Regions from separate parts of the Nicoliella sp. ESL1106 genome, predicted to be linked through region 1. Evidence: predicted binding sites of a transcription regulator. Region 1 holds the regulator's gene; the other holds the start of a gene.
The links. The regulator NrdR, encoded in region 1, represses ribonucleotide reductase genes. The targets are predictions, from matches to a motif close to ACACNATATATNGTGT.
Positions count from the first base shown of each region.

Region 2: a site for NrdR is predicted at 1,826-1,841, ahead of pnuC (nicotinamide riboside transporter PnuC). Genes of this name have one in related genera too.

Region 1 is NZ_CP196340.1:1,191,704-1,195,134, reverse strand. It holds gene polA (DNA polymerase I) at 1-96, shown strand, start outside; gene mutM (bifunctional DNA-formamidopyrimidine glycosylase/DNA-(apurinic or apyrimidinic site) lyase) at 111-950, shown strand; gene coaE (dephospho-CoA kinase) at 943-1,533, shown strand; gene nrdR (transcriptional regulator NrdR) at 1,552-2,037, shown strand; gene ACSVI6_RS05065 (DnaD domain protein) at 2,037-3,431, shown strand, end outside.
Region 2 is NZ_CP196340.1:205,669-209,099, forward strand. It holds gene ACSVI6_RS00895 (metal ABC transporter substrate-binding protein) at 1-387, shown strand, start outside; gene ACSVI6_RS00900 (deoxynucleoside kinase) at 437-1,057, opposite strand; gene pnuC (nicotinamide riboside transporter PnuC) at 1,089-1,811, opposite strand; gene ACSVI6_RS00910 (hypothetical protein) at 2,028-2,255, shown strand; gene ACSVI6_RS00915 (DNA cytosine methyltransferase) at 2,379-3,431, shown strand, end outside.

The sequences.
Region 1 (3,431 bases):
CTGGTTCCTAAGGTAATGGATTCCGCAGTTAAGTTACATGTACCGCTAAAGGTAGCTAGTCACTTTGGCGCTACTTGGTACGATGCAAGTAAATAAAGAGAGGTTAAAAAATGCCAGAATTACCAGAAGTTGAAACCGTCCGTAAGGGACTGACCGAATTAGTTAAGGGTGCTCACATCAAAAGTGTTGATGTAATTTACCCTAAGATGCTAAACGTAGAACCGAAAACATTTATCGACTGCCTAACTGATAGTACAATTACTAAGATTGACAGACGGGGGAAGTACCTATTATTTAGGTTGGACAATGGGCATACCGTTGTTTCACATTTACGAATGGAAGGTAAGTACGACGTTGAAAAAGACGGCACTAAGCCTAGTAAGCACACCCATATTATTATGCATTTGGCCGATGGTCGGGAATTAAGATATAACGACAGTCGGAAATTTGGTCGTATGTATTTAATTAAAAATGGTGACGAAAAGACCCTTTCAGGATTAGGAACGATTGGTCCCGAACCAACCGAATCAGATTTAACGTTTGATTACATGAAACGGATCATGAATAAAAGTCGTGGGAAAATCAAGCCATTTTTATTGAACCAAGACCATATTTCTGGATTAGGTAATATTTATACTGATGAGGTCCTTTGGATGAGTAAAATTCATCCAGAACAACAGACTAATTTGATTTCAGATGAACAGATCAGCGAATTACGGAAGAATATTATTAAAGAAATTGCCCTGGCAATTAAGGGGCATGGAACGACCGTTCATTCTTATTCGAATGCCTTTGGTGAAGCAGGCCAGTTCCAAAGTCAATTGCATGTGTACGGCAAAAAGGGCCAACCTTGTGAATGTTGTGGAACCCCGATTGAAAAAATCAAAGTTGCTCAACGGGGGACTAGCTTTTGTCCCAATTGTCAACGAATCGTAAGTGCTAATGACTAAGTTATTAGGCTTAACTGGTAGCATTGGGACTGGTAAATCGACCGTTAGTAGGGAATTGTCAGCCCATGGCGTTCCAATTATCGATGCGGATGCAATTGCCCACACCCTCCAGTTAAGGGGGACCGATTGTTATAATGAGCTTGTAGAAAAATTTGGCAATGAGATTGCGGGCGAATATTCCATCGATCGAAAACGCTTGGGGGAAATCGTTTTCGCAGACCCTGCTAAACTGTTGTTATTGAATCGGACGATGGATATATACATTCGTGGGATGATTTTAGATCAAATTCATGATTATAGCCTAAAACAAATTGACTTGGTGGTCTTAGATGCACCTTTGTTATATGAATTAGGGTATGCAAATTATGTTGATTTGGTAGTGATGGTTACATGTGATCCAACAATTCAAGTTTCGCGACTTAAAATGCGTAATCACATTAGTACCGCACAAGCAGTTCGTTTAATTGGTAAGCAGTGGCCGCAATCAATTAAGCAAAATTTAGCAGATGTGGTCATTAATAACTCAGGTTCGATTAGTCAAACTAGCCAACAAGTGTTAAAATTACTGGATAAATTACGATAAAACGATGAGGTGATTAAGATGAAATGTCCCCATTGTCATAAAAATAGTTCAAAGGTAGTTGATTCCAGACCTACCAATGATGGGACTGTAATTAGAAGACGCCGTGAATGTGAAAAATGTGGATATCGCTATACCACTTTTGAACGAATTGAGTCGGCACCACTATTAGTGATTAAGCATAATGGGAATCGTGAGGAATTTAGTCGTGATAAGATGTTACGCGGGATTATTCGCTCTGCCGAGAAAAGACCCGTTTCAATGGATAAAATGACTAAAATCGTTGATGAAGTTGAAGCTAAGGTTAGATCGATCGGCGAAACAGAGGTTTCCAGCCAACTAATTGGTGAGTATGTGATGAAGGCTTTATCAGATGTTGATGAAATTGCGTATATTCGTTTTGCAAGTGTTTATCGGCAGTTTAAGGATATGACGGTATTTTATAATGAAATGAAAGAAGTCATGAACCGTGATCATGATAAGGAATCAAAGGATAATGATAAATAATGGCTAATCAATTAACACAAAATGATCCTCAGGCAGGCTTTATTGTTGTTAAAAATGAACGATTATCTGATTTAGCGAGTGAATCCATTGATTTGTTGTATCAACCAATAATTGGCTGCAATGCGACTGCATTGATTCGCTTGTTTTGGAGATATAGTAATGAACAAAAGGTTGATTATAGACAACGCTCTCACTATGACTTATTTTCGTTTCTTCAATTTGATTTTAGGGAGTTTACGGAATGTCGCATCAAATTAGAAGGGGCGGGGCTTTTGAAAACGTTCGTGCAACCAACGGATGCTAAACCGATAATGTTATATCAACTAGTGCCCCCACTAACGAATCGCCAGTTTTTTAATGACGATTTATTAAGCTTGGCACTATTGGAAAACATTGGTGAAAAGATGTATCACGAGCTTGCCGACCGCCTGTTGATCAAGCCCTTTCCAATGGAACATGCGTCAGAAATTACTCAAGATTTCTTGGATTCATTTCAGATCGATGCTGATCAACTCACCAATCAACCGAATACGATTGGTAATTTAAAGCAAGAATACGATTTGAATGATACCCAGAAACCAACCCCTAATTCACAGCCTCAATTAACGGCTAGTGATGATTTTGATTTTCAATTGGTCTTAGACAGTGTTGCAAAGTCGTATGTGCGGATTGATCAGGTGAAAAAGAACTATAATTTAATCTTGAATGAACACCGTTTGTATGGCATTGACGAGCTCTCATTGGCTAGGTTGATCATTCAGTCGACTAACATTAAGAACAATGTTTTTGATCCTGAAAAATTAAAGATTTTGGTCAATCGGATGTATCAAAAAGCGCCAGTAAAACAATCGGTGCCACCTAATCAAAGTGCTAATAATGATGCTGAAACTCAAAATGATGATTTTAGTGATCAGGAAAAATTACTATTAAAAAATGTAAATCAATTTCCACCACTTCAATTTTTACAGAATTTAAAACATCAACTGGGTGGTTTTCCCTCCAGTTCTGAAAATAAAATGATTGAAGAAATGTTGAACCGTAACGTAATGAACACGAGCGTAATCAATATGTTGGTCTACCACATTTTAGTGGATATGAACAAAACCCAGCTTTATCAAGATAGCTTTGAACGAATCGCAAACGAGTGGGTTCAAAAATATCATGTTAAAACGACGCGGGATGCAATGCTTGCCATTAAGGATTACAATCGTAAAAAAGAGGCTAGCAGTAATAATGGTAGCCGTAATTTTCAGGGAAATGGTGGCTATCGCAGAAAGCAACCAATGGTCAAAAAGCCGGTCCCATATTGGCTAAGAAAGGACTATCAACCCGATGTAAAGCCAATCAGTGAGGAAAGCCTAAAGAAGGGCAAGGAAATGCTTAGAAAATTCCGT
Region 2 (3,431 bases), 560 kb from region 1:
AAGTTGAATCAAGAAGCTAAGGCTAAGTTCTTAGACATCCCCGCAAAACAACGGGTCTTAGTTACTTCCGAAGGCGCGTTCAAGTACTTCTCCAAGGCCTACCACGTTAAGCCGGTCTACATTTGGGAAATCAACACCGAATCCCAAGGGACCCCAGAACAAATGCGCCGCGTCCTAGCTGCCATCAGAAAGTACGATGTAAAACACCTCTTCGTTGAATCATCAGTTTCACCAAAATCAATGGACAAGGTCTCATCCGAAACAGGCATCAAGATCTATTCCAAGATTTTCACCGATTCACTTGCGAAGGAAGGCACCGATGGTGACACCTACTACTCAATGATGAAGTGGAACCTAGATCACATCCACGATGGGTTAGCAAAATAAGCAATAACTAAAAATAGATTGGTCCTCAAAAATGAGTGCCAATCTATTTTTAATGTTTTAATTTAGCATCAATTTGTGTCAACACCGCAGTTAAATCATCAGGATTATTCACAAAGTCGTACTTGTCACCATTGATCTTTAACTTCGGACTAATGTCGTAGTTCTCAAACCACTGCTGATAAGCCACCCGCAGTTCGCGGTAGTATTCCAACAGGTCATCAGACTGTTCAAAGTCCCGCCCCCGTTGGTGAATCCGCTTTAACTGGGTTTCCAGACTGACTTCAATGTAGACCAGCATATCGGGCCGCTTCTTTTTGGCTGCGTATGGCAATTCTTCCATCATGTTGTCCAACAAGTCATGGTAAACAGCGGCTTCAGTGTCATTGATGTTGCCCAACTTATGATTCAAGTCGGTGAACAACGCATCTTCGTAAATCGAGCGGTCCAAGACGTTATTATCATCTTGTTGCGCCTTTTTAATCATCTCAAAGCGTTTGTTCAAAAAATAAATTTGCAGCAAAAAGCCGTACTTTTGCTTATCCTGATAGAACAGTGGCAACACAGGATTGTCGCCAACTGGTTCATAAAACGCCTTGGTGCCCAGGTGTTTGGACAGCCGTTCGGTCAACGATGACTTGCCCGCACCGATGGTTCCTGCTAATACGATCATTGTCATAATCTGCCCCTTTCAAATTAAGTGATTACTTAGTTGCTAAACGCTTGGCAAACCATGGACTCTTGGTAAACGCCAAGATATCATTACCGATGTAGAGCATGTAGGTTACGAATAGGACTGGTGAAGCACTCCCCTGTGCTGCGGTAATTCCCCACAGAATCACTGATAGCACCCCTTGTGCCAACCAGAAATAGTAGGTTTCGCGTTTCTTCAACGTGGTTAGGATCGCACCCATGATTCCAGTCGTTGCTGAAATCGAGTCGATCAATGGCCGTGGACTATCAGTTAAACTGGTCAATAACGTGTGCATGATCAACACGACAATAACAAAGCCAATTACGTATGGAAACCAGTTCTTGCAAGTCTGAGCAGTAGTTTCGCCCCGCAGACCAGAAATCCTGTTTTCAGCATCTTGATTCCAGCTCGGCATTAACAGGACTGGCACATCTAACAATACGATGTAGCTGAGCTGCATCACAATTTCCATGTAGTTCTTGGCGCTAAACGCAACCGCAATTAGTAAGATCGCACTGATCAATCCCAACCATCCATTGATCGGTTTGGCGTTGTTAATCGCTAGCACGCAGGTTAACCCGAGTGCCCCAGCAATGAACGTTACGATACTAATCGTAGTAATCGGACTGCTGAGCGTTAACGCTAAGTTAAACCCCAACCCAAAGAACAGTAGGATGTATGATTGGACGTTCCAACCTAGTAATTGGCTCCATAGCCACTTAAAATAATTCATTTGAAAAGCTCCTAGCACAATATATAGTATTAAAATAACTATCTATATCTATATATAGTTATTTTAATCAACTCGTTCTATTATACAGAATTTAAAATCGATTTCAATCTTAGGGATTGAACGATTAGATCGGGAACGGAGTATTTTTTTAAGCATGCTAATTTTAAAATAACCAGGATAAGAATTGTCATGCATATTAATATTGGAGGGAACAACATGAATTTTATCAAGGGAGTCGCCTTTCTCTGGCTAATTTTAATGCTGATTGCCTGCCTAATCATTTTTGTAATGCGGGGATGTTTCGATTTGATCGTCAATCACACTTACGACATTCATTTTTATATTTTTGAAATGGGCAAATATGCCATTCAAGGCTTAGTATCTGCCGTTTTGATTCAAATCGGTGAAAGTATTATTGAAAGACACAAACGGAAACAAAAATAAGTGGTGAACTGCCCTTCCAATTTGAATCAATATTCATACGGAACTTTTTTAGCCGTTGGTGGTTTGTAATCTTTCAACATTGCTGATATAATGGCTTTTATAATCTCGCAGGAGGGATGCCCTATGGCTAAAAAAGACATTAATAGTAAAAAACCCCATACTGTTTATTTAAGCGATCTAATTTACCAAGAAATTAATGGCACTAACATAAATGGCATTAAAACATTCTCTGAAAAGGTAAATTACATTTTAAATAAATACACAAACCAAGATCAGAAAGTAGCAAACAATGATGATATCGAAGACCGTCATGACCAAAAAATAAGGTATATCGACCTTTTTGCTGGAATCGGTGGAATTAGATTAGGATTTAGTGAAAACGATAAACAAACTCAGTGTGTTTTTTCAAGCGAATGGGATAAATTTGCAGTGCAAACTTACGAGGCCAATTTTAAAGAAAAACCATTCGGTGATATTACTAAAATCAAAGCTGAGGATATCCCAAATTTTGATGTATTATTAGCCGGCTTTCCTTGTCAGCCATTCAGCAGTATCGGTAAAAGAGAAGGGTTTAAGCACAAAACGCAAGGCACATTATTTTTTGATGTCCTAAGAATTATTAAGCACCACAAACCCAAGGCATTTCTTTTAGAAAACGTTCCCGGCTTATTAACGATCCAAGAGGGGCAAGCATTCGAGATAATTAGGCAATCACTAGTAGATAGTGGATATAACGTCTACCACAAGGTCTTACAAGCAACCGATTATGGATCTCCCCAATCCAGAAAAAGAGTAATAATTGTCGGTTTCAGAAAAGACATCGATAGCTCTAATTTTTACTTCCCAGATAGTAATGATCAAAACACTTACGTTGGGGAAATATTAGAAGATAATCCCACTGGATATTCTATTTCTAAAAATTTGCAAAAAAACTACTTATTCAAAAAGGATGACGGGCATCCATTTGTCGTAGATAAAAACACTAAAAAATACGCAAAAACTTTAAACGCTAGCTATCACAAAATACAACGATTAACGGGGACGTTTGTAAAGGGTGGTGAAACTGGAATAAGGTTACTTTCAGAACTAGAATGTAAGAGGTTACAAGGTTTTCCAGATAATTTCATAATTCCAGTTTCAAGAACCCAAATGTACAGACAAATGGGAAACAGTGTT